DNA from 4 places in the Mycobacterium sp. NGS50 genome. Region 3 is predicted to be linked to each of the others. Evidence: predicted binding sites of a transcription regulator. Region 3 holds the regulator's gene; each other region holds the start of a gene.
What was found. The regulator LexA, encoded in region 3, represses DNA repair genes until DNA is damaged. The targets are predictions, from matches to a motif close to CGAACANNTGTTCG.
Positions count from the first base shown of each region.

Region 1: AC5Y36_RS09370 (HNH endonuclease signature motif containing protein) is a predicted target of LexA. The motif match lies at 2,482-2,495, and genes of this name have one in related genera.
Region 2: cofD (2-phospho-L-lactate transferase) is a predicted target of LexA. The motif match lies at 2,485-2,498, and genes of this name have one in related genera.
Region 4: ruvC (crossover junction endodeoxyribonuclease RuvC) is a predicted target of LexA. The motif match lies at 1,873-1,886, and genes of this name have one in related genera.

Region 1 covers NZ_JCALCW010000010.1:66,502-70,733, reverse strand. Annotated here, with positions in the region: gene AC5Y36_RS09390 (calcium:cation antiporter family protein) at 1-524, shown strand, start outside; gene AC5Y36_RS09385 (quinone oxidoreductase family protein) at 514-1,485, opposite strand; gene AC5Y36_RS09380 (MarR family winged helix-turn-helix transcriptional regulator) at 1,551-2,051, shown strand; gene AC5Y36_RS09375 (SgcJ/EcaC family oxidoreductase) at 2,048-2,479, opposite strand; gene AC5Y36_RS09370 (HNH endonuclease signature motif containing protein) at 2,609-3,973, shown strand; gene AC5Y36_RS09365 (3-oxoacyl-ACP reductase) at 3,982-4,232, opposite strand, start outside.
Region 2 covers NZ_JCALCW010000018.1:6,445-10,676, reverse strand. Annotated here, with positions in the region: gene AC5Y36_RS14180 (phosphomannomutase/phosphoglucomutase) at 1-697, opposite strand, end outside; gene AC5Y36_RS14175 (DUF3499 domain-containing protein) at 853-1,281, opposite strand; gene AC5Y36_RS14170 (metallopeptidase family protein) at 1,443-1,865, shown strand; gene AC5Y36_RS14165 (WhiB family transcriptional regulator) at 2,013-2,384, opposite strand; gene cofD (2-phospho-L-lactate transferase) at 2,713-3,699, shown strand; gene AC5Y36_RS14155 (coenzyme F420-0:L-glutamate ligase) at 3,696-4,232, shown strand, end outside.
Region 3 covers NZ_JCALCW010000028.1:30,472-34,703, reverse strand. Annotated here, with positions in the region: gene AC5Y36_RS18700 (LGFP repeat-containing protein) at 1-762, shown strand, start outside; gene AC5Y36_RS18695 (NAD(P)H-dependent flavin oxidoreductase) at 776-1,759, opposite strand; gene lexA (transcriptional repressor LexA) at 1,765-2,442, opposite strand; gene AC5Y36_RS18685 (LysM peptidoglycan-binding domain-containing protein) at 2,659-3,141, shown strand; gene nrdR (transcriptional regulator NrdR) at 3,229-3,708, shown strand; gene AC5Y36_RS18675 (peroxynitrite isomerase) at 3,762-4,232, shown strand, end outside.
Region 4 covers NZ_JCALCW010000024.1:22,638-26,869, forward strand. Annotated here, with positions in the region: gene AC5Y36_RS17165 (PE family protein) at 1-1,304, opposite strand, end outside; gene ruvC (crossover junction endodeoxyribonuclease RuvC) at 1,907-2,464, shown strand; gene ruvA (Holliday junction branch migration protein RuvA) at 2,461-3,051, shown strand; gene ruvB (Holliday junction branch migration DNA helicase RuvB) at 3,048-4,103, shown strand; gene AC5Y36_RS17185 (hypothetical protein) at 4,222-4,232, shown strand, end outside.

The sequences.
Region 1 (4,232 bases), on a different contig from region 3:
CCCAACTCGGCATCGACCGCTTCCTGCTGGTGCAGTGGCTGGCGCCGCTGGCATCCGAAGCACCCGAATTCATCATTGCGACCATCTTCGCCAGGCGCGGCAAAGGTGCGGCGGCGATCGCCACCCTGGTGTCGGCGAAGGTCAACCAGTGGACGCTGCTGGTCGGCTCGCTGCCGTTGGCGCATCTACTGGGCGGGGGCGGACCCGCCCTTGTCCTGGATTCGCGCCAGGTCGAGGAAATGCTGCTCACCGCCACCCAGACCCTGATGGGTGTCGCGTTGATCCTGGCGTTGCGTTTCCAACGGGCCACGGCATGGGCATTATTGGGGCTGTTCGCCGTCCAGTTCGCGATCACGTCCACCGAGGGTCGACTGGTGCTGTCGGCGGTGTACGCGGTGCTGGCGCTGCTCGGCCTGATCGTCAACCGCAACCAGTTGTTCGCCACCGTGCGGGCGCCATTCGTGGGGCATGCGGTGCTGCACCACGGTCATCCGCATTCCGACCAGCCGGCTTCTAGGGTTTGAACACCACCCGCGTACCCGACGGTTCGCTGTGCGCCCACGCGGCTTCGACCTCCCGCAGTGGCACCGATTGGGTGGTCAACCGAACGCGTCCCTCGCCCAACAGGGCCAGCAGCCGGGGCAGGAATTCGCCACGGGCCTGCAGCACGACGTCCAGCGGAACACTGCCGATCCCCACTCCGCACAGCGTGACTCCGGCGCTGCGCAGAATTCCCGCCGATAGGTTGATGGTCGGCCCCGCCATCTGGCCGACCTGCACGAATCTGGTGGCCTGGTAGGCGGCTGACAACCCGTGATTGCCCAGGGCCGCGAGTGTCTGCTCGGCCGGTTCGCCCCACAGGTAATCGATGACGGCATCGAATGGCTGTTCCCGGTGCATGGCGGAGATCCGGGCGTGCAGGTCCACCTCCCCCAGCGCGATGGTGTCCGCACCGGTGCTCCGCAGCCACTCGAGGCGGCTGGCGTTGCGGCCGACCGCCACCACCTGCTGCACCCCGAATTCGACCTGCGCCAGCTGCACCGCCAACGAGCCGGTCACCCCCGTCGCCCCCAATACCAACACGCGGTGCCCGGGCCGAGCCTGCGCGCCGTGCTGCAGCGACATCCACGCTGACAGACCCGGATTGGGCGCTGCGGCGGCGGTGACCGCGTCCACACCGTCTGGCACCTCAATGACCGCACGCGGATCCATCAACGTGCGCTCGGCCATCATTCCGTACGGACTGACCGCACCGCCGTATACCCGCCGGCCGTCGGCGAGCCGGGCCACCCCGTCCACCCCGGCAACGCTGGGCAACACCAGTTCCTTGCTGCCGTAGTGTGTTCCGGCCACCAGCCCGCGGGTGAGGTTGGTCAGCGCTGCTGCCTCCACTGTGGCCGCCACCGCCCCGTCACGGTCCTCGGGTTCCGCGAAATCGGTGTACACCGGGGCACGCCCCAACTCCTGGATCACCGCAGCCTTCATCACGCCTCCTAATGGTTTCCATGGAAACTTACTCTCGACCGAGCCGGCGTGACAATATGGTCTCCGTGAAAACTAAGGCCTCCGCGATCTCTGAGATCAGCGAGTTGATCCGGGCCGTGGGTGACAAGTTCGGCGACACCGATCATGACGCCGAACGTGAATTCATCGCCGCGGCGTGCCCGCGGCGGTTGCGCAGCCTGACACGCGAACTACCCACGCTGAGCATGCATCTGCTCGATCACATCACCGACGAGCCGATCAACCTCGTCGCGCTGGCCGCCTGCTCCGGTCAACTCAAGGGGACCACGTCCAAGCACGTGCAGCGACTGGTGTCGGCGGGCCTGGTCGAGCGCTTGCCGGTGCCGGGCAACCGCAAAGGGATCGCGCTGCGCCTCACCGCCGATGGCCGAACCGTCGCGCGTGCCCACCGAGCGATGCACGACGAGATGAACCTCGGGTTCGGCGAGTTTCTGTCGCGTTATACCCGTGCCGAGTTGGCGACGGTGACGAAGATCCTTGGCGACCTGCTGGCGACCGAACGGGTGGGCGTTCGGTTGGCGCGTTAGGACGCGAGCGCGGTCAGCAGTCTTTCGGCCAATCGGCGATGGGTGGTGTTCTGGGACGAGGCGAACCGCCAGCCTTCCTCTGTCCGTACCGCCACGGTGGTGTTCACGCGGTAGGCGCGTGGCCTCCGATTTCCCTTCGTCACGGCGGCTTTGGCGTGGATCAGCGCGGTATCGGGCGTCAGGAACCGCAGTTGGGTGATCTCGACGTCGAGGCGTGAGCCCTTGAGGAACTTCTTGAACAACGGCGCGTAGGACACCGCGATCGAGTCGCGGCCCCGGTGGTGGGAGCCCAGGAACGTCACATAGTCCGCGTCGGCGGTGAAGACACTGGCGTAGGCGTCGGGATCCCCGGCATCCCAGCCCTTGACCTGACGATCCACCAGCCTGCGGATCGCGTCCTCGTCGTCAGTCACGCACCCAGTGTCAATGACGAGAATCTGATCGACCGGGTCGTGTTCGGATATCCTTGCAATCGTTATGGTTTCGTGATCTTCGATCGGCTTTACAGGTGCAGCTTCAGCCCGTAACTTGTCAGACCCCAACGATAGCGTTCTGGTATGGATTCGGGTAGCCGGGAAGCGATCGTCGAGGTGTTCGACGCGCTGGCTGCGGATCTGAAGCGGGCGTTGGAGTTGGACTTTGAGGTGTTGACCACCCCGGAGCGGTTGACGTTCTTGGAGCGCTGCGAGGTGCTGCGCCGCCAGCTGCCCGCTGTCGAGCATCCGTTGCTCAACCAGCTTGCGGGCGCCGATAAGTCGGAGTTGGGTGCCAAATTGCGGTGGGCGATCGCCGATCGGCTGCTGATCAGCCGTGGCGAAGCCGCCCGGCGGATCGCCGCGGCCGCCGATCTGGGTCCGCGGCACGGGTTGACCGGCGAACCCCTGGAACCGGTATTGCCGACGGTGGCCGCCGCCCAACGCGACGGGCACCTGGGCTCCGCGCATGTGCAGGTGATTCAGGACTTCTTCGCCTACCTGTCTGACCGCGTGGCGATCGACGAGCGGATCCAGGCCGAGATCGACCTGGCCGGCTACGCCACCGAACTGCGCCCCGACCAACTGCACAAAGCCGCCGTCGCCCTGGCCGAAAAGCTCGATCAGGACGGCGACTTCACCGACGACGACCGCGCTAGGCGCCGCGGCATCGTGATCGGCACCCAGGGCCGCGACGGCATGAGCACCATCAAAGGCGACCTGACCCCCGAAGCCCGCGCCGTGGTGGAGGCCGTATTCGCCCGGCTGGCCGCCAAAGGCATGTGCAACCCCGACGATCCCACGCCGTGTGTGAACGGCACCCCGTCGCAGGAGGCGATCGACGCCGATCACCGCGGTATCCGCCAACGCCAACACGACGCCCTGATCGCGATGGGCCGCCACCTGCTGGCCTCCGGCGAGCTGGGCCAACACAACGGGCTACCCGTCTCGATCATCGCCTCGACCACCCTGTCCGAGCTGCAAGCCGGCATCGGCAAGGCGTACACCGGTGGCGGGTCCTGGCTGCCGATGAGCGACGTGGTGCGCATGGCCTCCCACGCGCACCACTATCTGAGGATCTACGAGGGCGCCAAGGAACTTGCCCTGTTCCACACCAAACGACTCGCCAACCCGGCCCAACGCATCGTGCTCTATGCCAAAGAACGCGGGTGTTCGCATCCCAACTGCCCGATACCCGGATATCACTGCGACGTCCACCATGACGACGACTACGCAAGCACCGGGGTCACCGACATCCACGGCCTGACCTTCCGCTGTCACCCGCACCACCAGATCATCACCACCGGCGGCTGGAAAACCCGCAAGAACCATCGCGGCGAAACCGAAACCCTGCCACCGCCGCATCTGGACCACGGTCAACCCCGCACCAACACCTACCACCGCCCCGAACAGGTGCTGGGCGACAACGAAGATGATGACGGGCCGTAGCAGGCGGCCTACAGCGGCGTCACATACGCCGAGCTGATCCCACCGTCGACCAGAAAGGTGGACGCGGTGATGAACGATGCGTCGTCGCTGGCCAAAAAGGCGACAGCGGCGGCGATCTCGCTGGGCTGGGCGAACCGTCCGAGCGGGACATGCACCAGCCGGCGCGCTGCCCGCTCAGGGTCGGCGGCGAACAGCTCGGCCAGCAGCGGCGTATTCACCGGGCCCGGACACAGCGCGTTGACCCGGATGCCTTGGCGCG
Region 2 (4,232 bases), on a different contig from region 3:
GCTGCTGCAGATCGACCAGGTTCGCCGGGTCCAGCGGGTTGGCCTCATGGTTGGGAAACGTGCCGTCGAGTTCGAAGTACAGCGGCAGCAACGTGACCGACTCGATCGCGCCGAACACCGCCGGCGCGGTGTGCCCGGCCATGCCGTTGCCGGCGTCCACCACCACCCGCAGCGGCCGCAGCCCGGAGGTGTCCACCAACGAGCGCAGGAAGTCCCCGTAGTCGGCCAGCACGTCCCGCTCGGTGATGCTGCCGGGCGGCTGATCGGAGACCGGCACCCCCGCGATGACCTCGTCGGCGATGGTGCGCAGCCCGGTGTCGGCTCCGACCGGTTTGGCGCCGGCCCGGCACAACTTGATGCCGTTGTAGGCGGCCGGGTTGTGGCTCGCGGTGAACATCGCGCCCGGGCAATCCAGCAAGCCCGACGCGAAGTAAAGCTGATCGGTGGAGGCCAGCCCGATCGCGACGACGTCGAGACCGTGGCTGCGCACCGCGGCGGCGAACGCGGATGCCAGCGGCGGCGAGCTGTCCCGCATGTCGTGGCCGATCACCACCCGCTGCGCGCCCTCTGCGCGCATCAGCCGAGCGAACGCCGCGCCGACGTCGGCGATGAACGACTCGTCGATCTCGAGGCCGACCAGTCCGCGTACGTCGTACGCCTTGATCACACGGTGAACAGCCTCAGCGGGCCGAGACATGGGGCTCCTGACGTTGAATCTTGACCGTCAGCCTAACCGTTGCAACTGGTGTTGGTCGTTGTTAGCCAACGGTCCGACATCGCCGCTCACCCAACACCGGCCAACAAAAACAGCAGCCGACACCGGGTATTACTTCGCCGTCAACGCCGTCGCGTTTAGGACTCGGGATCGGGCAGCACCCGCAGATGACCACGCCTGCGACCGTTGCTCACCGGGCGGTGCACCGGCGGGGCCAACACCCCACCCGGAGCGCCGGCACGCGCCGCCGGATCCGCCTCGGTGTCGGAGAACCCCCGCACCGGACCGGCCAGCACCGCTTCGGGAGCCTCGCGCACCGCGTCGGCGAGGGCGATCAGGTCGTCGTCGTCGGGATGGGTCGGTAGCGGCCCGGCGTGGCGAACCAACTCCCAGCCACGCGGGGCGGTGATTCGACTGGCGTGGCTGACGCACAGATCCCAGGCGTGCGGATCCCGCGCGGTCGCCAGCGGACCGATCACAGCCGTCGAATCCGAGTAGACGAACGTCAACGTCGCCACCGCGTAATGCGGACACCCGGGCCGGCAGCAGCGGCGGGGAACATTCACGCCTGCGAGGCTATCGCGGCCGAACACCTCTGCCGCAGCGGACACGCGCATACGGCCGAGACGCTATGTCCAACCGTTACCATCGGCGGGTGTCCGATTCGCGCAGTTCCCGGCGCGGCGCCAGATCGGCAGGTACCACCGGGTCCCGCCGGGGCCGCGAGATGCGGGGGCCGCTGCTGCCGCCGACGGTGCCGGGCTGGCGCAGCCGCGCCGAGCGGTTCGACATGGCGGCGCTGGAAGCTTATGAGCCCATCGAACGCCGCTGGCAGCAGCGGGTGGCCGAACTCGATATCGCGGTCGACGAGATTCCCCGGATTTCGGCCAAGGATCCCGAGAACGTGCAGTGGCCGCCGGAGGTGATCGCCGACGGGCCGATCCCCTTGGCGCGGTTGATTCCTGCGGGTGTCGACGTGCGCGGCAATGCTACTCGTGCACGAATCGTGTTGTTCCGCAAGCCAATCGAACGTCGCGCTACCGACAGCATCGACCTCGGCGATTTGCTGCACGAAATCCTGGTGGCCCAGGTGGCTACCTATCTCGACGTGGATCCCTCGGTCATCGACCCGACGATCGAAGACGACTAGCCCGCGGTTCCCCGGTCACCCGGGAGAAAGCCGTTGAGATCGGGTCTGGGGTTGCGAATCCGCGAGAAGCACAACCCCAGACGCGATCTCAACGCCAAGCTGGGACTGGTGATGCTGGTGGGACGAAAGGGCCCCGCGTGAATCCGTTTAGATCACGCCGCGCTTGAGGCGACGGCGCTCCCGTTCGGAGAGTCCGCCCCAGATGCCGAAGCGCTCGTCGTGCGCCAGTGCGTACTCCAGGCATTCGGTACGCACCTCGCAGCCCAAGCAGATCTTCTTGGCTTCGCGAGTCGACCCGCCCTTCTCCGGGAAGAAGGCCTCGGGGTCGGTCTGCGCGCACAATGCGCGCTCCTGCCACTGATCCGGCGTCAAATCCGGACTCAGCGGTGCGGACTCGAACGCCACCACGGCATCCGATGCGTCCGGCACCAAACTCAAGTGGGGCCGTGCTGGCAACCCCGTCACCCCCGTCGCCCCCATCATCGCCGAGCCGGTAGTGGTGTGCGGTGTGCCTCCCATAACGCCCCGAAGGTGCTCGTAGGGCATGCTCCGCCTCCTTACCTGGTTTCGTTGATCGTCAAAAATTCGCCCGCTATTGTCATGTGCGGCCATCCCGATTCGAACATGTGATCGAATCTCGGTCTGCGACACCGAAACCGGCCGGCCAACCAGGAAATGACACTGGTGTGATTAGACACGCCCGCGTTGCCCAGGTCAAGCGTTCCGCGGCGATTCCTTACCACCTCGTGACCGGATTTCGGCGTGTTCGTGACCGGCGAGTCCGTGTTGCGTCGGCCACACCGCCGCCTCGAACCCCCGTAATGGCGGGGCAGTACTGTCGTGCAATGTGAAGGTCACCGTTCTGGTCGGCGGGGTCGGCGGCGCCCGATTCCTGCTGGGTGTGCAGCAATTGCTCGGCCTGGGCCAGTTCGCTGCTGACGGCGCCGATGGCGGGGCGGACCTGACCGCCGTGGTCAACATCGGCGACGACGCGTGGATGCACGGCGTGCGGATCTGTCCGGACCTGGACACCTGCATGTACACCCTGGGTGGCGGCGTCGATCCGGACCGCGGCTGGGGTCACCGTGACGAAACGTGGCACGCTAAGGAGGAACTGGCCCGATACGGGGTGCAACCGGACTGGTTCGGACTGGGCGATCGTGACCTGGCCACGCATTTGGTGCGTAGCCAGATGTTGCGGGCCGGCTATCCGCTGTCGGACGTCACCGAAGCACTGTGTCACCGCTGGAATCCGGGTGCGCGGCTGCTGCCGGTCAGCGACGACCGATGCGAAACCCACGTGGTCATCACCGACCCGGCCGACGATACGCAGCGGGCGATCCACTTCCAGGAGTGGTGGGTACGCTACCGCGCTCAGGTCCCCACCCACAGCTTTGCCTTCGTCGGGTCCGAAAATGCCGGTCCGGCACCGGGAGTCACCGAGGCTATCGCCGAGGCCGACGCGGTCCTGCTGGCGCCGTCGAATCCGGTGGTGAGCATCGGTGCGCTGCTGGCGATCCCGGGCATCCGCGCCGCACTGCGTTCCACACCCGCCCCGGTCATCGGCTACTCCCCCATAGTGGCTGGTAAGCCGTTGCGCGGCATGGCAGACGAGTGCCTGTCCGTGATCGGGGTGGCCAGTACGTCCGAGGCGGTGGGCCGACATTACGGGGCGCGCAGCGGGACCGGAATCCTCGACGCCTGGCTGGTCCACGAGGGCGATGACGCAGACGTCGACGGCGTTGCGGTGCGAGCCGTCCCGCTGCTGATGACCGACCCGCAGGCGACCGCCGAGATGGTTCGTGCCGGCCTGGAGCTGGCCGGTGTCAGGTGAACCCCGTGACTGAGCACGGCACCGGATCGACCGTCGAGATCATTCCGGTGCCGGGGCTTCCCGAGTTCCGGCCGGGTGACGATCTGGCCGAGGCCATCGCTACCGCGGCCCCCTGGCTGCAAGACGGTGACATCGTCGTGGTTACCAGCAAGGTGGTGTCCAAATGCGAGGGACGGATCGTCCCCGCCCCCCGCGGCGTTGAAGAACGGGATGCGCTGCGTCGCAAACTGATCGAGAGTGAAGCGGTGCGGGTACTGGCACGCAAGGGGCGCACCTGGATCACCGAGAACCGGATCGGGTTGGTACAGGCCGCCGCCGGGGTGGACGGCTCCAACATCGGCGCCGACGAATTGGCGCTGTTGCCAGTCGATCCCGATGCCAGCGCCGCCGCGCTGCGCACCGCGCTACAAACGCGCACCGGGGTCACCGTCGGGGTGGTCATCACTGACACCATGGGACGGGCCTGGCGTACCGGCCAGACCGACGTCGCGATCGGCGCCGCGGGCCTGGCCGTGCTGCAAGGCTATGCCGGG
Region 3 (4,232 bases):
GCGTCGGGCCACAAAACCAGTAGCGGGTTCAGCTGGCACTGGTGGTGGCTGGCCGCCACGCTGGGCGTGCTGGCGCTGGTTGCGGCGCTGGCGGCGTGGTGGCGTCAGCGACGGCGCAACGCTGAGCGATTTCTGTTGCGGCGCAGCGGACGGCGCCCAGCGCTGCGGACCCGTCCGGCTCCGGTTGCCGACCACGATGTTGACGCCGACTGGTCGCCGGAGCCGGTTGAAGAAACCGGTGCGCGGGTACGGCTTCCGCAGACGTCCGGGCACTACGAAGACGACCCGGGCGCGCCGGCCGAGGCCGAGCTGTTCGGCCACCCGGAGCCCGACGAGGACTGGCGGCCGGGCGCCTTCACCGACGTGCACGACGACGCCGCGGGCGACGAGGCGCGCGACGACGAGGACTTCGGTGAGGATATTGCGGAGGACTTCGACGAGGACGAGGATCCCGACGCCATCGACACGGCTCCCACCCGCATTCCGACCGCCGCCGAACTGCACGGCGGCCGCCATGCGGTCCCCGGCGCCGAGGACGACGTCACTCCGGAACCGCCCACCCGCAATACCGCTGCCTATCCGGCGTTTCACCTGCCGCTGGACGACCCGTACCAGGCACCCAGCGGGTACCCGGTGAAGGCCAACACGGTCTCCGGCCTGTACTACACACCCGACAGCCCGCTTTACGCTGACACCCTGGCCGAAGTCTGGTTTGTCAGTGAGGAAGTCGCGCAGTTCAACGGCTTTATCAAGGCCGACTGAGCCCGCCCCGGTCTCACGGCGCCAGCCGCGCCACCGCCTCGGCGGCCGACACCATGTCATCGATGCGGTGAATCGTCTCGCCGGCGTAGAGCGCCGAGCGGTCGACCAGGCCGGCGTCCATCCCGGCCAGCGGTAGGGCCGGCGTGTACAGCGGCAGCGAAACCCGCTGCTGCGCCGCGACGGTGTCCAGCGCGGTCAGCGGGAGCAAGCCGGCCAGCGGCGCACTGACCCGGTTGAGCCCCCGGACCAGGCCTGGCCCCAGCTCGGAGCGTGCACACCACCGGTCGGTCACCGCATTGGGCACCACCCGGTGCGGCAGCGGCCAACCCATGCCGAACAGCAGGGTGCGCACGGTGCGCTCGGCGGCCAGCACCCGCTGCTTGTAGTCGGGGTGCGCACGCGATTCAGTGGTCAGCAGGAAGCGGGTTCCGGCGATCGCGCCGGCGGCGCCGGCGGCCAGCAGTCGGCGCACATCGGCACTGTCGACCACCCCGCCGGCGGCCAGCACCGGCACACCGTCGGCTGCTTCGAGTACTTCCGGCAACGTCACGGTCAGCGGCCGATCGGCCATCAGATGACCGCCCGCCTCGACCCCCTGCACAACGAGGCCGTCGACACCCGCGGTCAACGCGTGGCGGGCCTGTGCCGCGCTGCCCACGGTGCACAGCACCGGAACGCGTGCCGCGCGCAGCATGCCTATCCAGCGGGCGGAGAACCCGCCGTGCAGCACCACGAGGGCGGCTCGTCCGGCGATACAGGCGTCGATATGAGCTTTGCGGATGAACGGCACCAGCAGGTTCGCGGCGATGGGGCGCTTGGGTGCCAGCGTTGCGGCCCTGCGCAGCTCCTCGCCGAAACTACGGACATCGGTGATCCCGACCGTGCCCAGGGCGCCGGCGGCCGACACCGCCCCGGCCAGCTCACCGCCGGCCACACCGCCGCCCATTCCTGCCTGCACCACCGGGTACTGCAACCCGAGGGCCTCAAGGAGATTCATCGCGTTCAGATCTTGCGCAGCACCGTGACAACCTTGCCGAGGATGGCGGCGTCGTTGCCCGGAATGGGATCGAACACCGGATTGTGCGGCATCAGCCACACCTGGCCGCCGGTGCGTTTGAACGTCTTGACGGTGGCCTCGCCGTCGATCATCGCCGCCACGATGTCGCCGTTGTCGGCGACGTTCTGCTGGCGCACCACCACCCAGTCGCCGTCGCAGATCGCGGCGTCGACCATCGACTCGCCGACCACCTTGAGCATGAACAGTGCGCCCTCGCCGACAAGTTCACGGGGCAGCGGGAACACGTCTTCGACAGCTTCCTCGGCCAGGATCGGACCACCGGCGGCGATCCGACCCAGCACCGGGATGAAGGCGGGCTCGGGAAGGGCATCCGAGCCGGCCACCTCGGTGGTGACCGCGGCGACGGCGGTCTGCGGGCCGCGTACATCCACTGCCCGCGGTCGGTTGGGATCGCGGCGCAGGTAGCCCTTTCGCTCCAGGGTGCGCAGCTGGTGAGCGACGGAGGACGTCGAGGTGAGGCCGACGGCGTCGCCGATCTCCCGGATGCTCGGGGGATAGCCGCGCTGCGTAACCGAGGTGCGGATGACCTCCAAGATGGTGCGCTGGCGGGCGGTCAGCGTCTTGTCCAGTGGCTTGTCCGACGTGTCGCTGTCATCGCTCATAGGAACGAATGTAGAACGATTTCGTGCGGTTATCAAACACCTGTTCGATGGGCGTGGCGGAGCTGCGGCCAGGGTCCGGCCATGATGTAGGGCCCTTCTTGTCGGTGGGCCGCACTAGTGTTCGACAACGATTCGATCACACGTTCGTCAATCGAACGAATGAGCGAGTAATATTCGAACACATCAGCGATACGCCCTCCATCGGAAGGAACGCACATGACACTGATCGACACGGCCCGGCCCCGCACCCCGCAATACATTCCGTCCCGCGGCCGGGTGGCAGCGCAGCGGCCCGCCGCCAGGCCCGCCTCCGCCGCCCGGACCCGGCCCTCGCGCCGGCGGCCCGCTGGTGCGGCGGTGCGTTACCGGGGGACCGGCGTGCTGATGTCGCGTGGACCGCACCGTCGCCGCCCCATCTCGCCGGGGGCCACGGCCGCACTGGCACTGCTGGCGGCCCTGATCACGGTATGGCTGGGATTGGTGGCGCAATTCGGTGCCGCGGTCACCCGCAGTGCCGAGCCGGTACCCGATCGGCTCGGGGTGGTGCGGGTGGAGCCGGGTGAGACGTTGCAACACCTGGCCTCGCGGGTGGCGCCCGGCGCGCCGGCCGGGCAGGTGACCGATCGGATCCGTGAGCTCAACCGACTGGACTCCGTGGCATTGGCCGCGGGCCAGACGTTGATCGCACCGATGGGCTGAACGATGCTACGGCTGCTGGCAACGCATCCGACGCGGGTAGGCTCGGTGTCGTCTCAGACACCTTGCCCGCGAGGCGAAGGAGCGGCTATGCACTGCCCGTTTTGCCGGCACCCCGATTCGCGGGTGGTTGATTCCCGCGAAGCCGATGAAGGCCAGGCCATTCGGCGGCGCAGATCGTGTCCAGAATGCGGTCGGCGTTTCACCACTGTGGAGACCGCGGTCTTGGCGGTCGTCAAGCGCAGCGGGGTCACCGAACCGTTCAGCCGGGAGAAGGTGATCAGCGGAGTACGCCGGTCCTGCCAGGGGCGCCACGTCGACGACGATGCGTTGAATCTGTTGGCGCAGCAGGTGGAGGACACCGTCCGCGCGTCGGGGTCACCGGAGATTCCCAGTCACGAGGTGGGGCTGGCGATCCTCGGTCCGCTGCGGGAACTCGACGAGGTGGCGTACCTGCGTTTCGCGTCGGTGTACCGGTCGTTCACCTCGGCGGATGATTTTGAGCGGGAGATCGAAGCGTTGCGCGAACACCGCAACGAAGTGGGTTCGGCAGAGACAAATGCATCCTGAAACACCGCGTTTGGGGTGCGGGTGCGTCGACCCTCGCTGGGTAGGCTGACGCCATGTCGCCCGATTTGCATCCCGACGTCGCAGTTTTGGCACCCCTATTGGGCACGTGGTCTGGGAGCGGCCGCGGGGTGTATCCGACCATCGAGACGTTCGACTACCTCGAAGAGGTGGTGTTCTCTCATGTCGGCAAGCCGTTTCTGGTCTATGGCCAGAAGACGCGGTCGCCCGTGGACGGCAAGCCGCTGCACGCCGAGACTGGGTATCTGCGGGTGCCGCAGCCGGGTCGGGTGGAGTGGATCCTTGCCCATCCCAGCGGTATCACCGAGATCGAGGTGGGCGGGTTCACCTCGGCCGGGAGCGTCCTCGAATTTGCGATGACGGCGGCCACCATCGGATTGGCGCCCAGCGCCAAAGAAGTTACCGCCCTGGCTCGTCAATACCGTTTGGACGGCGACGAACTGTCCTACACGCTGGAGATGGGCGCGGTGGGCCAGCCCGCGCAGAACCACCTCACCGCGGTATTA
Region 4 (4,232 bases), on a different contig from region 3:
GACTGCGCGGTGAACGAGGTCAGCAGGGTGCCGGGGTCAGTTTGGGAGACCACGCCCTGGCCGTCGCCGCCGGCGCCGCCGACCCCACCGGTGCCGCCGGCGCCGCCGCCGGCGCTATCGATGCCGGCGCCGCCGGTGCCGCCGTCACCGCCGTCACCGCCGTTGCCGGCCACCAGCTGGTCGCCGACCCCCGCGACGCCGCCGCCGCCCGCGCCGCCGGCTCCACCGGTGCCGCCGGCGCCACCGGTGCCGTTGGCACCGTCAAGTCCTGCGCTGCCCAAGGATCCGCCGGTGCCGCCATTGCCGCCGGTCGCGGCCTTGCCGCCGGTTCCACCGTCGCCACCGTTGCCGCCTTGACCGGTGCCCGCGGCGTCGAGCGGGCTCGGCGGAACGATGACCCCGGCTCCGCCAGCGCCACCTGCGCCGCCCTCTCCGCCGTCGCCACCCGCTCCGCCGGCGCCGCCGCTGCCAAGGAACGTCGCGCCCTTACCGCCGTCGCCACCGACCCCGCCGTTGCCACCGGTCAGGCCGTTGGTTCCATCGGTTCCGGTGCCGGTGGTGTCGCTGTGGGTGAACCCGGCATAACCGTCGGTTCCCGCTACACCCGTACCGCCGGTACCGCCGGTTCCGCCGGCGCCGCCGATGCCGAAGAACCAGCCGGTCGCGTTGCCGCCGTCGCCACCTGCTCCGCCGTCGCCGCCGGCGACTCCTGTCCCGCCGGTCCCGCCGACGCCGCCTATGCCATAGGCCGTGTTGCCGCCTATGCCGCCATCACCGCCGTCGGCGCCGGCCCCGCCTGCGCCACCGTTGCCGTCGTACGCCAACCCGCCGGCGCCGCCGCTCCCATCGGCGGCGGTGCCGCCCGCGCCGCCGTCGCCGAACCACAATCCGCCGACACCACCGGCGGCCTGGGCGAGCGTGCCGCCGTCCATGCCCGGATCCCCGTTACCGATCAGGATGCCCTGGCCGCCGATGGCCTGCCAGAAGTTGTTCAGCGAGTCGTCGAGTTGCACCGTGAAGTTGCCCAAGAACGTCGTGCCGTTGATCCAGTCCTGGTCCCACTCGTAGCCCGGCATGTAGACGTACTGGTCGTATAACGCCGCCCAGTCGGTTGCGGCCAGACTCGGCGCGTCGAGGGTGGAAGCCCCGTTCAGCGCGGAGTCCAGACCCGCGAGCCAGTCACTCATATCCGTGGCCAGCGTGGGGTCGACACCCGATATGGCGCTGATGATCGGGTCCAGGAGGTTGTCAAGGAAGCCGAAGTCATCGGCCTGCGCCGCAGGTGCAGCGGTTAACGGCGTCATCCCGAACGCCAGAAAAGCACCGGCGGTACCGGTAAGACCGACTGTGCGACGGCGACGCTGCATCTTGCTGTTGCGTGACCGCTGGTTTCCTTTGTTGGAGCGCTGACGAGACATCGACTGAACCTTCCCCGTGGAGAAATGTGAAAATATTCTGGGGCGCCCGGGGGACATGAAGTGCCCCTGCTTTGCCGGATGGTGCGCTGATGTAGCTGTGGAGTGCTCTGGAGTGCTCTGGTGTGCCGAATTGAGGAAGATTCCGTGCGAGCAGTCTGAAGGTTATGTGAGCGGATATTAGGACTCTGATCTAGAACACGCAAGGTTTTTCGTGGAATTCCACGTTAGTAATCGGTCGTCTATAAAACGGCATATTATTGCCGATATGGAGACTTACTAGATTAGCTAGAATATTGACACCGAGGGTAATTCAAATAGGCGAAGACGTCAATTTAAATGTTGGGGCAATCGGAGCCCAGCCCCTGCGGGGCCGAAACTTGCAGCTCCAGCGGCGCTCGGCCAACGCGACCCCGCGTGTCCTGTCCGCCGATGTCGGGCCCAGCCGCTACGATATCGAACAGTTGTTCGGGACAAGGATGGAGCGTGTCGTGCGTGTCATGGGTGTTGACCCGGGGCTCACCCGCTGCGGGCTGTCAGTGGTCGAGGGCGGCCTGGGCCGCAAGGTGACCGCCCTGGACGTCGACGTGGTCCGCACACCCGCCGATCAGCCCCTGGCGCAGCGCCTGCTGATGATCAGCGAACAGGTCGAGTACTGGCTGGACACCCATCATCCCGATGTGATCGCCATCGAGCGGGTGTTCTCCCAGCAGAACGTGTCGACGGTGATGGGCACCGCCCAGGCCGGCGGGGTGATCGCGCTGGCCGCCGCCAAGCGTGACATCGACGTGCACTTCCACACCCCCAGCGAGGTCAAGGCCGCGGTCACCGGAAACGGCGCCGCGGACAAGGCGCAGGTGACGGCGATGGTCACCAGAATCCTTGCACTGCAAGCGAAACCGACACCCGCGGACGCCGCTGATGCGCTTGCGTTGGCGATCTGTCATTGCTGGCGGGCCCCGATGATCAAACGGATGGCCGCAGCCGAAGCGTTGGCCGCCGAGCAGCGCCGCCGCTACAACGCCAAATTGAAGGCGGCCCGAGCATGATCGCCGCAGTGCGCGGGGAAGTGCTCGAGGTGGCGCTGGACCACGCGGTGATCGAAGCCGCCGGGGTGGGCTACAAGGTGATGGCCACCCCCGCCACGCTGGCCACACTGCGCCGCGGTACCGAGGCCCGGCTGATCACCGCGATGATCGTGCGTGAAGATTCGATGACGCTCTACGGGTTTCCCGACGGGGATAGCCGCGACCTGTTCCTGACGCTGATCGGGGTGTCGGGGATCGGACCCAAGATCGCGCTGGCGACGTTGGCGGTCTACGACGCGACCGCGCTGCGCCAAGCGCTGGCCGACGGCGACGTCACCGCGCTGACCCGGGTGCCCGGCATCGGCAAGCGCGGCGCGGAGCGGATGGTGCTGGAATTGCGCGACAAGATCGGGCCGGTGGGGCCGTCGGTGATTGGCTCGGCTCTCAACGGGCACGCGGTGCGCAGCCCGGTGGTGGAAGCCCTTGTGGGGCTTGGCTTCGCCGCTAAACAAGCAGAGGAGGCCACCGACAAGGTGCTGGCCGCAGATGAGGCCGCCACGACGTCGAGTGCGCTGCGCGCCGCTTTGAGTCTGCTGGGCAAGAAATGACCGAGCCCGACGACCGTGAGGCCGAGCGGGACGTCTCTCCGGCGCTGACCGTCGGAGAAGGCGATATCGACGCCAGCCTGCGGCCTCGTTCGCTGCGGGAGTTCATCGGCCAGCCGCGGGTGCGCGAACAGCTGCAACTGGTCATCGAGGGCGCCAAAAACCGCGGCGGCACACCGGATCACATCCTGCTGTCCGGTCCGCCCGGGCTGGGCAAGACCTCGCTGGCGATGATCATCGCCGCCGAGCTGGGGTCATCGCTGCGGGTCACCTCGGGTCCGGCGCTGGAGCGGGCCGGTGACCTGGCGGCGATGCTGTCCAACCTGGTCGAACACGACGTGCTGTTCATCGACGAGATTCACCGGATCGCCCGACCGGCCGAGGAGATGCTGTATCTGGCGATGGAGGACTTTCGTGTCGACGTCGTGGTCGGTAAAGGTCCTGGGGCAACGTCGATTCCGTTGGAGGTAGCGCCGTTCACGCTGGTGGGGGCGACCACCCGGTCAGGGGCGTTGACGGGTCCGCTGCGCGACCGGTTCGGGTTCACCGCGCATATGGATTTCTACGAACCGCCCGAACTGGAGCGGGTGCTGGCGCGCTCGGCCGGCATCCTGGGCATCGAATTGGGTGCCGACGCGGCGTCGGAAGTGGCGCGGCGCTCGCGCGGCACGCCACGCATCGCCAACCGGCTGCTGCGCCGGGTGCGCGATTACGCCGAGGTGCGTGCCGACGGGGTGATCACCCGTGATGTCGCCAAGGCGGCGCTGGCGGTGTACGACGTGGACGAGTTGGGGTTGGACCGGCTGGACCGTGCGGTGCTGTCGGCGCTGACCCGCAGCTTCGGCGGCGGCCCGGTCGGGGTCTCCACGCTGGCGGTCGCGGTGGGGGAGGAAGCCACTACCGTGGAGGAAGTCTGCGAGCCGTTTCTGGTGCGGGCCGGGATGATCGCCCGCACCCCACGAGGCCGGGTCGCCACGTCGGCGGCCTGGACACATCTGGGGATGGTGCCGCCGGTCGGCGCCGGCGGCTTCGGGCCGCCCGGGCTGTTCGAGTAGCTCTTGCGCCGACCGTGACATCGCGGTGACGCTCGGCGGGGGGAGCCGTTGTGCTCCAGCGGTTACTGGTCGGCCCAACAGGGTAGACATCCCGTTGCCCCACCCCGAGGAGATTCTGATGACCCAGGC